DNA from 4 places in the Paenibacillus sp. EC2-1 genome. Region 1 is predicted to be linked to each of the others. Evidence: predicted binding sites of a transcription regulator. Region 1 holds the regulator's gene; each other region holds the start of a gene.

Region 1 (3,516 bases):
TATTAATGGGCTCTTTAAGGATTTGGCTTCCCATCGTGAGAATTTGAAATTTTTTATGACATTGAATGATGACGGTATTGTTTACTGGATGGAGGCCAATGGGAATTTCCGCAGCAAATCTTTGCAGATGTACGCGGTGCCTGTTGATGTAAGTAGTCAGCTGAAGGAATTGTTTTTTGATAAGAAACAGAGTGTGATCCTAACGTCTGCTACCCTATCTGTAGATAAATCGTTTCAGTATATGATTGATAACTTGGGACTTCAAGAAGCTTCGGAACAGGGACGATTAAACACCGTTCAACTTCCTTCTCCTTTTAATTACCGGGAGCAGGCATTATTGTTAATTCCGAGAGACTTTCCGAGCGTAAAGGGAACCGTCGGAGATCCTTTGTTCGTAAATACTTTGGTCCAATCTCTGTCAGATACGGCCATGGTGACGCGGGGGCGCATGTTAGTGCTATTCACCTCTTACCGTATGCTTCGTCAGGTATATGAGCCTTTGAAAGAAGCCTTGTCATCTAGTGACATCGCTGTTCTTGGACAAGGCATGGATGGAACGAGTCGAACGAAGCTGATTCGCAGGTTTCAGGATAGCAGTGCTTCCGTTCTTTTGGGAACTAGTTCGTTCTGGGAAGGTGTTGATATTCCAGGGGAGGCTCTAACGTGCCTTGCTATTGTCCGTTTGCCATTTCAACCGCCAAATCATCCGCTTGTTGAGGCGAAGAGTGAATTACTTCAGCAACAAAAGAAGAATCCATTCATGAAGTTATCTGTGCCACAGGCTGTTATTCGCTTTAAACAAGGCTTCGGACGCCTTGTAAGAACAGCACAAGATAAAGGAATCGTCATTGTATATGATACCCGTGTAATTGAATCATACTATGGTAAGCACTTCTTGTATTCACTACCTGGACCGAAGATGGAGCATATGCCAACAGAGCAAATGGTTTCTCGGATCACGGAGTGGATGGGGAAGGAACAGGAACATTAGAATATTATTTTGAGTTTATTATTAGGGGGAGCATGCATGAAATCGGAAAAAATTTCGGAGGCCGTAGTACGCAGACTGCCCGTTTACTTACGTTACCTAAACGAACTTCATGTTCGGGAGGTAGCAACCGTGTCCTCGCAAGAGTTAGGACAAAAACTAGACTTGAACCCAGCACAGATTCGCAAGGATCTTGCATATTTTGGAGATTTCGGTAGAAAGGGAATTGGCTATGATGTCACATACCTGATTGAAAAAATCCGCCATATATTGAAGCTTGATCAGCAGATTAATGTAGTGCTTGTTGGTGCAGGTAATCTTGGTCATGCCTTGTCTAACTACAACGCGTTCTTGAAAGATAACATGAAGATTGTTGCTATATTCGATGCATATACTCCGAAAGTGGGTACATCCATTAACAATATTGTGGTTCAGCCTATGGAAGAATTGACTTCAACGATTAAGGAGAAGGGAATTCGGATCGGTATTATTACAGTGCCCGATGTCGAGGCGCAAGCTGTAGCAGATAGTTTGATATCAGCGGGGATTGAAGCGATTCTCAATTTTGCTCCAACGATTCTGAAAGCTCCACCACAAATTCGCATCCATACGGCGGATTTCACGACAGACCTTCAAAGTTTGGCCTATTACTTAGTTAATGGAAAGGAAGATGCCGAACATGACGAATCATAAGTGGATGATCAAAAATGGTACCTTTGCTGTCCTCCAGGAAGAGAAATCTATTCTGCGTGGATATATGGTCGTCGAGAATGATCGTATAACTTACCTTGGCGAAGAAGAACCGCAGGTCGAGGCCGATATTGAAATCATTGATGGTACGCATCTTTTCTTTATGCCCGGTTTAATCAATACACATGGACATACAGCGATGTCACTTCTCCGTGGATATGGAGATGACCTCGCACTTCAGGTATGGCTGCAGGAGAAAATGTGGCCAATGGAAGCTAAATTCACAGCGAATGATGTATATTGGGGTTCTTCCCTTTCGCTAGTTGAAATGCTAAAAGGTGGCACAACAACGTTCCTGGATATGTACGACCATATGGATCAGGTCGCTGCAGTAACAGAACAATCAGGCATGCGTGGTGTGTTAACCCGTGGTGTCATTGGACTATGTTCGCCAGAGGTTCAGAAGCATAAATTGGATGAGGCTACAGCTTTCGCCAAGGATTGGCATGGAAAAGCAGACGGCCGTATAACAACGATGATATCACCACATGCTCCATATACTTGCCCTCCAGATTACATTGAGAAGTTTGTTCAGGTTGCACACGATCTGGATCTGCCACTGCATACACATATGTCCGAAACCGCTGCAGAAGTACAGCAGAATGTTCAGGATTATGGTCTGAGACCCGTAGCTCATTTACAAAAGCTAGGTGTATTCTCCAGACCGACTTTAGTAGCTCATGGAGTTCATTTAACGGATGAAGAGATCGAAATTTTGGCAACTCATAAGGTTGCTGTATCTCATAACCCAGGGAGTAATCTTAAACTGGCGAGCGGTGTAGCGAGGGTGCCAGAGCTTCTTAAAGCAGGCGTTACGGTATCTTTAGGAACAGATGGTCCCGCTAGCAATAACAACCTGGATATGTTCGAGGAAATGCGCTTAGCAGCTCTCATCCATAAAGGTGTTACGGGTGATCCGACAGCAGTGCCTGCATCGGAAGCACTTCGTATGGGTACCATCTATGGAGCTAAATCTCTATTCTTAGATGAAATTGGTACGCTCGCTCCAGGAATGAAAGCAGATTTTATTGCGTTGAATACGGATCAAGCCCATTTCTTACCACACACGGATTTCATATCACATGCCGTCTATTCAGCAAGTGCGAAGGATGTGGAACATGTATGGGTCGATGGTAAACAGATCGTCAAGAATGGTAATTGTTTAACGCTCGATGAAGAGAAGATTCGCCGTGAAGCCCAAAGTGCGTTCGAACGGCTGTTAACCCTTTAGGGAATAACAAGGGAGCGAGGAACGCCGATTGAAGAAAAAAACAAAGTGGATACTCTCCAGCGTTTCTGGAATTCTGCTCATATTATTGGCTTGTCAAATTTATTATTCTTATGTCATGTCTGATGTTTGGAAAGAAGAAAATGCGGCTATTATAGCAGCTCAAGAACATGGTGGACTGATTAAGAGGGATAAAACTTATAAATCAGTCTGGGACAAGGATAGTTTGTATTGGGTTATTACAGGTCAAAATGTTGATAACAAAGACATTATTGTATGGGTTAAGTTTACAGAAGAGCATAAACCATTCGGAGGAGCCGACACGGTTCATACAGAATTATTAAGTGATGGTAAGTCTGAAGCGCAGATAAGAGCTCAGATCAATTCAGATTTGCCTGGTGCTGTAATCGAACGGCTCGTCCCTGGAATGTATGAGGGTGAGTATGTATGGCAGCTGCTGTATAACCTAAATAATGAAACAAAATACCGATTCTACCGTTTTCAGGATGGTCGTCCAATCGGCGAAGACATTACATTACCGAACCAGTAA
Region 2 (3,516 bases), 2.1 Mb from region 1:
TATCTTATGTGTCTTTGAGAGGAGGTAGGGGATGAATCGGTTCATCCGGAATTCTGGTTTTTATTTGATTCTATTTTTAGTCGTGGTGGGCATCGTACAGTTCGTTACCAACGGCAACGAAGTAGCCGATACCCCTAGGTATGATCAGCTGCGGCAGGAAATTAAGGCCAACAACATTGAAGAAATAACGGCTCAATTTGACGGTTATGCATATCTTGTAACCGGTAAATATAAGAAAGTTGACGAAGATAAGTCAGCAAACTTCTCAACCTATATCCCAGCCACTGATGAAGCGATGAATGAACTTGTTCAAGCGAGCGAACAGAATAAGATTCAGTTCAACGTTAAGAAAATGGAAGGCCAGAGTATTTGGCTGACATTGTTATCATCTTTCATTCCGCTCGTAATCATGTTTGTTCTGTTCTTCTTCCTGTTTAACCAGGCTCAAGGCGGCGGCGGCAAAGTGATGAACTTTGGTAAGAGTAAAGCCCGTCTATATAATGAAGAGAAGAAGAAGATTACGTTCGAGGATGTTGCAGGAGCTGACGAGGAGAAGCAAGAGCTCGTTGAAGTTGTTGATTTCCTTAAAGATCCGCGTAAATTTAACACAGTAGGTGCTCGTATTCCTAAGGGTGTGCTTCTTGTGGGCCCTCCAGGTACAGGTAAAACCCTCCTAGCTCGTGCAGTTGCGGGTGAAGCAGGCGTACCATTCTTCAGTATCTCCGGTTCTGACTTCGTTGAAATGTTCGTCGGTGTCGGTGCATCTCGTGTTCGTGACTTGTTCGAGAACGCGAAGAAGAATGCTCCATGTATTATCTTTATTGATGAGATTGATGCGGTTGGTCGTCAACGTGGCGCAGGACTTGGCGGCGGACATGACGAACGTGAGCAGACGCTCAACCAATTGCTCGTAGAAATGGACGGCTTTGGGGCTAACGAAGGTATCATCATCGTAGCTGCGACAAACCGCCCAGATATTCTTGACCCTGCCCTGCTTCGTCCAGGTCGTTTTGACCGTCAGATTACGGTTGACCGTCCGGATGTGAAGGGCCGTGAAGCAGTATTGAAAGTTCACGCACGTAACAAGCCGCTTACGAAAGACGTTAAGCTCGATATCGTTGCGAAACGGACGACCGGCTTTACCGGTGCTGATCTGGAGAACCTTCTGAACGAAGCGGCATTGCTTGCAGCACGTCGTAATCGTAAAGACATCTCCATGCGTGAGGTAGATGAAGCTATCGACCGCGTTATTGTTGGTACTGAGAAGCGCAGCCGTGTGATCAGTGACCGCGAGAAGCGTATCGTAGCTTATCACGAAGCAGGTCATACCATTGTTGGTTATTTCCTAGAGCATGCTGATATGGTTCATAAAGTAACGATCATTCCGCGTGGACGCGCTGGTGGATACGTAATTATGATGCCTAAAGAAGATCGTATGCTTGTAACGAAGCAAGAGCTTCTCGACCGCGTTACCGGTTTGCTTGGTGGCCGTGTAGCGGAGGAACTGTTCATTGGTGAAATCGGAACCGGTGCTTACAGTGACTTCCAACAGGCGACAGGCATTATCCGCAGCATGATTGTGGAATACGGTATGAGTGAGAAACTCGGACCGATGCAGTTCGGTACATCACAAGGTCAAGTATTCTTGGGCCGTGATATCGGACATGAGCAGAACTACAGTGATCAGATCGCTTATGAAATCGATCAGGAAATGCAACGCTTCATCAATGATTGTTATGAGAAGTGTAAGCAGGTGCTCACTGAGCATGCTAAGGAAGTTCACCTGATTGCTAATACACTCCTTGAGGAAGAGACACTGGAACTTGAGCAAATCAAGCAATTGATTGAGACAGGTGCTCTCAGTGACAAAGATTCAGGAGACAGCGGTCAAGGATCATCCGAGAATGGAGAGCCAATCATCGATAATATTGGTGACGTTCGTGTTCGGATTCAAGGCAAAGATGAGGTTGAACAGCCTAAATCAAGCGAAGATATTCCGAACAATCCATTAGAGGGTAATGATTCAGAACGTAAAGGTCCGGACGACAATACACCTCCAGATGGATCGGACAACGGTAACAACAGATTGACATAATAAATGCGATAAAAACATCGCATTCCGAATAAAAACAAAGAACCGGAGAACGATCATTCGTTTTCCGGTTCTTTTTGTGCTTCTTGTCACATTGACAGTCATTCGAACCTTGTGTACATTAGGTGATAAACGAAAGGTGCTTCCTTTCACAAAGGGGATACCAGCATCTTGAGTATGTTCAACAGCGGTCATGTAATGGGCCGCAATACATAAGGGGAGAGGGTCGCTCGTGGAAGCTTTGGCATTGGAGCGTAAAGCGGAACAAAACCGTGAACTGCGCGAACGCTTGATGCAGTTGAAGAAGGAACGTAATGCTATTATCTTGGCGCACTACTATCAAAGGGATGAAATTCAGGAAGTAGCTGATTTCCGGGGGGATTCGTTCTTGCTTGCCCAGAAGGCTGCTCAGACGGATGCTGATGTTATCGTATTTTGTGGTGTACACTTCATGGGGGAAAGTGCGAAAATTCTAGCCCCGAATAAGACGGTGATCATACCTGATGAACGCGCAGGATGCCCTATGGCAGATATGGTTAACGTGGATGGACTTCGTAAATTGAAAGCGCAGCACCCAAATGCTAAAGTGGTCACGTATATTAACTCTTCAGCTGAGATCAAGGCAGAGACAGATATTTGCTGTACGTCTTCTAACGCAGTAAAGGTGATTCAATCTGTCGATTCTGATGAGATTATCTGGGTTCCAGATAAAAACCTCGGCCACTACGTTCAGCAGCATACGGACAAAAAGCTAATCATCTGGGAAGGTTATTGCAATACGCATGATATGCTGACCGTTAAGGATGTCGTTGAGATGAAAGCTAAATATCCGAATGCTGAATTTGTTGTTCATCCCGAGTGTCGTCCAGAAGTCGTTGAAATGGGTGATTTTGTAGGTAGTACAACGGCTATTCTCGAATATTGCAGAGACTCCTCATGCAAGGAATTCATTGTTGGAACAGAAGATGGTACAGGATATCAGCTTCGTCTAGATAGTCCCGATAAATCGTTCCACTTTGCAACAAAGTTTCTTGTATGTCCGAATATGAAAGTAAATAATCTTAAGAAGCTGGTTAAATGTCTTGAGACCATGAAGCCTCAAATTTATGTACCGCCCGTTGTTGCGGAAAAAGCTAGAACCTCATTAGAGCGCATGTTACAAGTAAAGTAGCATGCGCTACTCTTCGCTAAAAGACAGGTGAATCACGTGATACCGCAGTATTTGATTGATTTTGATCTGCAGGATTTACCGGTGATTGAAACGGATGTGATCGTGATCGGTTCAGGTATTGCCGGATTATATACGGCGATTGAAGCGAGTACGGACCGAAGCGTACTGCTCATCACCAAGAAATCACTGTTAGAGAGCAATACGCGATATGCCCAAGGCGGCATTGCGGCTGTAACGGCAGAAGATGACTCTC
Region 3 (3,516 bases), 490 kb from region 1:
GAATGGCAAGCAGGATTACGGCTATGCTTGCTGGAACAAGCAGCGCTGCGCCATAATAATAGGCCGTGTCCGGAAAGAATCCGACGATACCAATATAGAAGAAAACAAAAAATACATTCGTGATCTCCCAAACGGGAGATAAATAACGGGAAATCAGACGGTTAATCAAATGATCCTGCTTCGTCAAACGTGCATAGAAAGCGAAGAAGCCTGCTCCGAAATCAATTGAGGCTATAATTAAATAGCCGTACAAGAACAGCCAGAGCACCGTGATGCCAATCAATTCGTAACTCATTGTGCAGGATCCCCCTTTTCTATAGTCTGATTAGGATTTTCTTTTAACCATTTCTCCATCTCAACTTCTGCTGGCTTATTGTTGAACAAGCGTCTTAATACAACGACACACATGATGCCAAGTACGATGTACAGTAGCAAGAAGACGAAGAATAAAGTTCTTACCGTCGGTGAAGTCGTAGCCGCTTCCTCTACACGTAAAATTCCTCGGATAATCCATGGCTGTCGCCCAACTTCTGCATAGAACCAGCCGAGCTCAACACCCAGAAAGGCGAGCGGTGTGCAGAGTGCGATAAGCCAAAGCATCCATTTGTTCAGCTCATTGCGCTTTTTCCAGATCTTAAACAAGAAATAAAGTAGCGAAATAGCAACCAGTGCAAATCCGATTCCTGCCATTAAATCAAACAAATAATGCACGAGAAGCGGAGGCCATTCATCCTGAGGGAATTCCTCCAGCCCCGTTACCTCTGCGTTAAAGTCGCCAAAGGCCAGGAAGCTAAGGAATTTCGGCAGATGCAAGGCACCTAGAATTTCATGCTCGGCATTCAGCCAACCCATTAGAATCAGGTCCGCACCACTTTCCGTCTCAAAATGCCACTCTGCCGCCGCAAGCTTCTCCGGCTGATGCTCAGCCAAAAACTTGGCGGACACATCCCCGGCGAGCGTGTTCAGCATGCCGAACAACAAGGCAACAGCCATCATGAGGTTCAAGGCTTTTTTGTGATAAGGAGAAATTCCTTTTCTCAGCATCGCAAAGGCCGCAATTCCGGCTAATAGGATTGCCCCTGTCAAATAGGCCGAGCTTAACACATGGAATACTTTGGAGAACGTCGCCGTATTCAGCATCGCTTGCACCGGATCAACCGCTGAGAATTGACCGGCTTCCAATACAAAACCTTCAGGCTGGTTCATAAATCCGTTTACCGTCGTAATAAACACAGCAGACATGCCTGCCCCGACCACAATTGGAATCGTCAGCAGCCAGTGGATATACTTGTTTTTGAATCGATCCCAGGTATACAAATAAATGCCCAGAAAAATGGCTTCAAAAAAGAATGCGAACACTTCCATGAATAACGGCAGTGCAATGACGTTTCCAGCCATCTTCATAAAGTTCGGCCATACCAGGGCCAGCTGCAGGGAGATGATTGTACCGGTCACGACACCTACCGCAACCGAAATGACAAATCCCCTCGCCCACCTCTTCGCCATCAATGTATAATGGGGGTCTTTCTTGCGGATCCCGATGAACTCTGCAATTGCAATCATTAATGGTATACCGACGCCAATTGTTGCAAAAATCACGTGGAATGCGAGTGTCAAACCTGTCACCAGCCTGCTCCACAGTACCGTATCCATTTCCAAAATAATACTGCCTCCTTTCAAACTTCTGTTTCATCCTGGGGTAAATTCATTCTTTGAACAGGTCTGCCCGTCGTTCACCACAATCCATACCCGGGTGATAAAGGTGTCCGTCCCTCGATCTCAACTATGTAAAAAGAGATTTTTTTCACAAAGTAAGATGCTACATTGGCTGCGCCCACATCATTCTTGTGTCATACCGTACTTAGCTAGTGAACAGAGATCTGATGAGCCTTTATTAATCGGGTATGGAATGCAGGCAAATGTCCGAGTGCGAAACCTGATCGTACCGCTATTATATCTTTGTTCACCACGAATTCAATCACTGACACATGTTCGTCCTTGAATGTTCAAGAAAAGGTCAACCTTTTCTGACAACTTAGTGAAAAACATCACAGTGGACAGTGTCATAATTACAAAAAATGGACCGAGAAGTATAATACTCCTCTGGTCCACTGTTGTTATAAAACGGCTAAATCTATAGTCAAACATAGAAACTAACTGGAATTACTTTTCTTTTTTCTGTCGTTCATCATCGATTACGGAACCAATCACAATGCCTATTAACATTCCAAAACCTGACCCCAGTGAAATACTGAAACCTAGGTTAAGGTCTAAGAAGCTACTTACTGTCATGCCTAGACAAGCCCCAATAATAAATCCAGCAACAAGAAATACGGATAAAAATTTATGATTATTGTTTTTCATCGTTTCCTCCAAATTCAAATTTTAAAATTGAACCTATTGCAATGATATGAAGCCAAGCTTCACCAGTGGAGGACCCTGCATATATCTTCGAATCGTCAATTAATTTCTATAATCAGGGAACTTGTGAAGTTCTCCCCCGGCGCCAGGGTAATGATCCCCTCTTTAGCTTGAAGTTCACCTTCGAAGACGTCCATATCTGCTACTCCATGCCAAGGCTCGATGCATACAAAGGGAGCGTTCAGAGGCTGCCAGATGCCGAGGTCAGGGAAACCTTTATAAGTGACAACTACGCTTTTAGCGGACTGCTTACTTCTAAGCGAAATCTGCCGAGACCTCACATTTCGGAAAATCAATGCGCCTTCGGCGAACATTTCATGAGATAACGGCAGGATGGTCTCTTGTTTCAGAACGGACTCCGATTTACCGCTGATCAGCTGGCTGTCTGAATTCAGGAACAACCTTTCAAGGGTTTCCGATTCAGCGAACTCTAGATAGTAATCGCTTAGGCTACCTTTGTCATCCATCGGACAATTGAACGCCGGATGAGTTCCGAGCTGGAAGAAGATATCCTGTTCATCACTATTCTCCACCCGGTAGCTCAGTTCCAGTGTGCTTGCATTCAGTTTGTATGTAATAAATAGGTTGAATTTAAATGGATAACTGGCAAGGGTTTTCTCATCATAAGAGAGACGGTAAACCGCGTGAGTGTCACTTTCTTGGACCAGCGTAAATTCGCTGCGTCTTGCGAATCCGTGATTGCCGATCTTATAGGCTGTGCCGTCCACCTTAATTTCTCCATTCCGGGCCGCACCAATAATGGGAAACAGCACCGGAGAACGGCCTGTCCAATACGTGGCGTCACCGCTCCAGATATATTCAGCTTCCGGATCCAGCTTTCTGAAGCTGATCAGTTCGGCCCCAAGGGTATTAATCTCAGCTTCTGCCGAGCTACTGCGCAAAATCTTATTCATGGTTGTATACTCCCTTTTCATACTTATAGTACAGATATCCTTATTATATCAAAGTTCGTGAAGGAGATGAGAAGACGACAGCCAATTCATCGGCTGCCGTTTCTTCGAGCTTACTCAGCTATCGTTTTCCGTGACTCTAGTGTCTGTTCTCTACTTATGATTGCTTCAAGTATTTTTTTGC
Region 4 (3,516 bases), 170 kb from region 1:
TCTGTATCTGGATATTCATAGAACAACCACATCGCTTTAGCAGCATCCATCGGCGATCCCCCACCAAGTGCGATAATGCAGTCAGGTTGGAATCTCTTCATCATCTCAGCACCACGTTCAACCGTTGTTGTCGATGGATCTGGCTCTACTTCAGAGAATACTTCAATAGCAACAGGAATCTGACGCTGACGCAGATAATGTTCAACTCTCTCCACATATCCGAGTTTTACCATCATGGGGTCCGTTATAATCGCTACCCGAGTAATGTCCGGCATTTTAGCAAGATACTGTGTTGATCCTTTTTCAAAATAGATTTTATTCGGCACTTTGAACCACTGCATATTCACCGTACGATGATTCACCCTTTTCACGTTAATGAGATTGACAGCACTTACGTTCGAAGATGTTGCATTGCGTCCATACGATCCACAACCGAGTGTAAGCGATGGAAGGTTAGTATTATAGATATCACCAATTCCGCCTTGCGAAGATGGCTGATTCACAAGCACACGGCAAGTTTGCATACGATTCGAGAATTTTTGAATGATTTCATCATTGTTCGAATGGATTACCGAAGAGTGACCCATACCACCAAAAGCAACGACTTCAGCAGCACGTTCTATCCCTTGCTCTGCATTCTTCACTTTGTAGCAAGCTAGAATTGGGCTAAGCTTTTCAGCCGACAATGGGAACTTCGGTCCTACACCTTCAATCTCAGCAACAAGGATTTTCGTTCCTTCCGGCACTTCAATACCGCATGCTTCAGCGATCTTCGTTGCTGGTTGACCTACGATTGCCGGATTTACGGCACATTTATCTGCTACGATAGCACCAGCGGTTAGCTTAGCAGCTTCCTCTTTATTCACGAAGTAGCAACCGCTAGCAATCATCTTTTTCTTCACTTGTTCAAAAATAGTTTCTTCTATAATAACAGCCTGTTCCGATGCACAGATCATACCGTTGTCAAAAGTTTTCGAGAGGATAAGGTCATTAACGGCTTGATCAAGATTGGCAGACTTTTCGATAAAGCATGGCACGTTACCAGGTCCTACTCCAAGCGCTGGTTTACCACAGCTGTAAGCGGCCTTAACCATTGCAGATCCACCAGTTGCCAGGATACATGCAACATCAGGATGGTTCATTAGTGTATTGGTTTTATCCATGGATGGAGCATCGATCCATTGAATACAATCTTCCGGTGCACCGTGCTTCACCGCTGCTTCCAGCAATATCTTGGCTGTTTCCCGGCTGCACTGTTGTGCGGATGGATGGAACCCGAAGATAATTGGATTTTTCGTCTTAATGGATATGAGAGCTTTAAAAATGGTGGTTGACGTTGGGTTCGTTACAGGTGTAATCCCCATAATGATCCCAACAGGTTCAGCAATCTTCTGATAGTTACCGTATGGATTATCTTCAATTACGCCAACGGTTTTATCATATTTAATGCTGTTGTGGATGTATTCAGTAGCGAACATATTCTTGATGATTTTGTCTTCATAGACACCTCGCCCAGTTTCTTGCACTGCCAATTTAGCTAAATGCATGTGTTTCTCTAGACCTGCAAGTGCCATTGCTTGAACAATCCCATCAATCTGCTCTTGGTTGAGAGCTTTAAACTGTTCACTTGCGCGTTTCGCTTTGTCAATTAAACCCTGAATATACTCACCTGCTGTTTGCTCCTTTACCTGAGTAACTCCATTGTTCTTGATAGCCATTCCCCTCATCCTCCTGTAAAAAAATGTTTATTATCTCTCTACACCTTGATCATATCACAGGGATCTCTAAAAAGATAGTGAATTATTTCACAAAGTTAAATGTTTTTTCTGAAATGGTTTGAAACGCTTACATCGCTTCTATGATGCATTTGTCTGTGTATTCTTGCACTTGTTCCCCCTTGTTTAAAGTGAAAATAATCACAATGTTTGAAATTTCGCCACTTTTACCTTGGTTTCCTCCCCCACAAGTGAATGTATTCACGTTATAATTAATTTAAATTTAACCGAAAATATGAAGGAGTTAGGGGATATAGACATGAAAACATTGGATAGTGTCATGGTAACCCAAGGAAATACCAGCTGTTTCTCGGAGCAAAATCTAAATCGTCTGCTTGTAAGCATGAAGGATCGTATCATACCGGAAGGATCACATCTCTTCTGGGAAGGTGATTTTTCAGATAAATTATATTACATTAAGCGTGGGCGTATTAAATTAACGAAATCGACTGACGAAGGAAAAGAACTTATACTATATATGTATCAAGCTGGCGACATGGTTGGTCAGGCGGATCCATTCTTTAGCACGAAGCACAGCTTCTCGGCTGAAGTTCTTGAAGAAAGTGAAGTCGGAGTCATTGAACATAAAGATTTAGAAATCCTTATCTGCCAACACTGTGATTTTGCGATCGACTTTATGAAATGGATGGGAATCCATCATCGTATTACACAAACGAAATTTAGAGACCTTATGATGTATGGTAAACCGGGTGCCCTTAGCTCAACGCTGATCCGTCTTAGTAACACTTATGGTGAGACGCTTGAAGATCAATCGATTCTTATTAATAAGAAAATTACACATACAGATCTATCAAATATGATCGGAGCTACTCGTGAGAGCGTAAACCGAATGCTCAGTGATCTTCGTAAGAAAGATGTTGTGGAATATATCAGCGGGATGATCGTTATTAAAGACTTAGCTGCACTTCAAGAAATATGCCACTGTGAACTATGCCCGCATGAAATTTGCCGGATCTAATCTGTTTGTATAGATAGCTTAAAGACACCCGAATATGAAATGTGATTCTGGGTGTCTTTTTGTTATGGTGTGCATAAAAAACGATACACAGTCCACAATAACGAGGTCTTTCCAAATCAATCACTAGGGAGTGTTTCGCATGAGAGAAGGTTTGATTCCTGCCGTTCTTGGAACAGTAGTATCTGCTTCTGGCGCCGCTCTATTTAGCAGCAGTAAGTACAAACTTGCCGCAACGGGAATTCTCGGGTTCGGTCTTGCCCATATCGTACTGGGTGCGATTGACTTAGTAGAACACCGGTAGACTGTTTTGGAGGATATAACCAAAGGGGACGCTCTGTAAGCCACACATCTGGCTTTAGAACGTCCCTTCTCTTTATGTTTTGATGTAAATTACATTATCTTTTTTCCTTTTACCGGCGAAATGAACCAGTATGCCATCCCAACGAACAAGGCTCCTCCAATAATATTACCAAGCGTAACTGGGATCATATTGCTAACCCAGCCGGTTATTGAAATCGTTTCTGGATGGCCGGGTAGTATCGTTGCCAAGGACAGAAGTGTCATATTCGCTACACTGTGTTCATAACCCGTAGCAATAAAGGCGAATAAGCACCACCATATCAGTATGAGCTTCGCAGTGTCCTCCTTCGCACGACTTCCCATCCACAGCGCGAGACAGACAAGCCAATTACACAAGATGCCTCGGAAAAACAGCTCCATAAACGGTGTATTCATCTTATTAGCTGCAACCGTAAAGAGCAA

What was found. Region 1 encodes Rex, which represses fermentation and respiration genes when NADH is low (regulators of the CRP and FNR family bind a similar motif). Its sites were predicted from a motif close to TTGTGAAATATTTCACAA; they were not measured.
Region 2: a site for Rex is predicted at 2,170-2,187, ahead of nadA (quinolinate synthase NadA). Genes of this name have one in related genera too.
Region 3: a site for Rex is predicted at 1,793-1,810, ahead of ACK8P5_RS12595 (cytochrome ubiquinol oxidase subunit I). Genes of this name have one in related genera too.
Region 4: a site for Rex is predicted at 1,794-1,811, ahead of adhE (bifunctional acetaldehyde-CoA/alcohol dehydrogenase). Genes of this name have one in related genera too.

The regions. Positions count from the first base shown of each region.
Region 1 is NZ_CP186006.1:2,162,326-2,165,841, forward strand. It holds gene dinG (ATP-dependent DNA helicase DinG) at 1-991, shown strand, start outside; gene ACK8P5_RS10265 (redox-sensing transcriptional repressor Rex) at 1,028-1,681, shown strand; gene ACK8P5_RS10270 (amidohydrolase) at 1,668-2,969, shown strand; gene ACK8P5_RS10275 (DUF5590 domain-containing protein) at 3,085-3,516, shown strand.
Region 2 is NZ_CP186006.1:65,407-68,922, forward strand. It holds gene ftsH (ATP-dependent zinc metalloprotease FtsH) at 32-2,095, shown strand; gene nadA (quinolinate synthase NadA) at 2,325-3,263, shown strand; gene nadB (L-aspartate oxidase) at 3,300-3,516, shown strand, end outside.
Region 3 is NZ_CP186006.1:2,654,612-2,658,127, reverse strand. It holds gene ACK8P5_RS12600 (cytochrome d ubiquinol oxidase subunit II) at 1-295, opposite strand, end outside; gene ACK8P5_RS12595 (cytochrome ubiquinol oxidase subunit I) at 292-1,659, opposite strand; gene ACK8P5_RS12590 (hypothetical protein) at 2,164-2,364, opposite strand; gene ACK8P5_RS12585 (aldose 1-epimerase family protein) at 2,460-3,335, opposite strand; gene ACK8P5_RS12580 (serine hydrolase domain-containing protein) at 3,446-3,516, opposite strand, start outside.
Region 4 is NZ_CP186006.1:1,996,395-1,999,910, reverse strand. It holds gene adhE (bifunctional acetaldehyde-CoA/alcohol dehydrogenase) at 1-1,718, opposite strand, end outside; gene ACK8P5_RS09370 (Crp/Fnr family transcriptional regulator) at 2,035-2,754, shown strand; gene ACK8P5_RS09365 (asparagine synthase) at 2,894-3,055, shown strand; gene ACK8P5_RS09360 (formate/nitrite transporter family protein) at 3,145-3,516, opposite strand, start outside.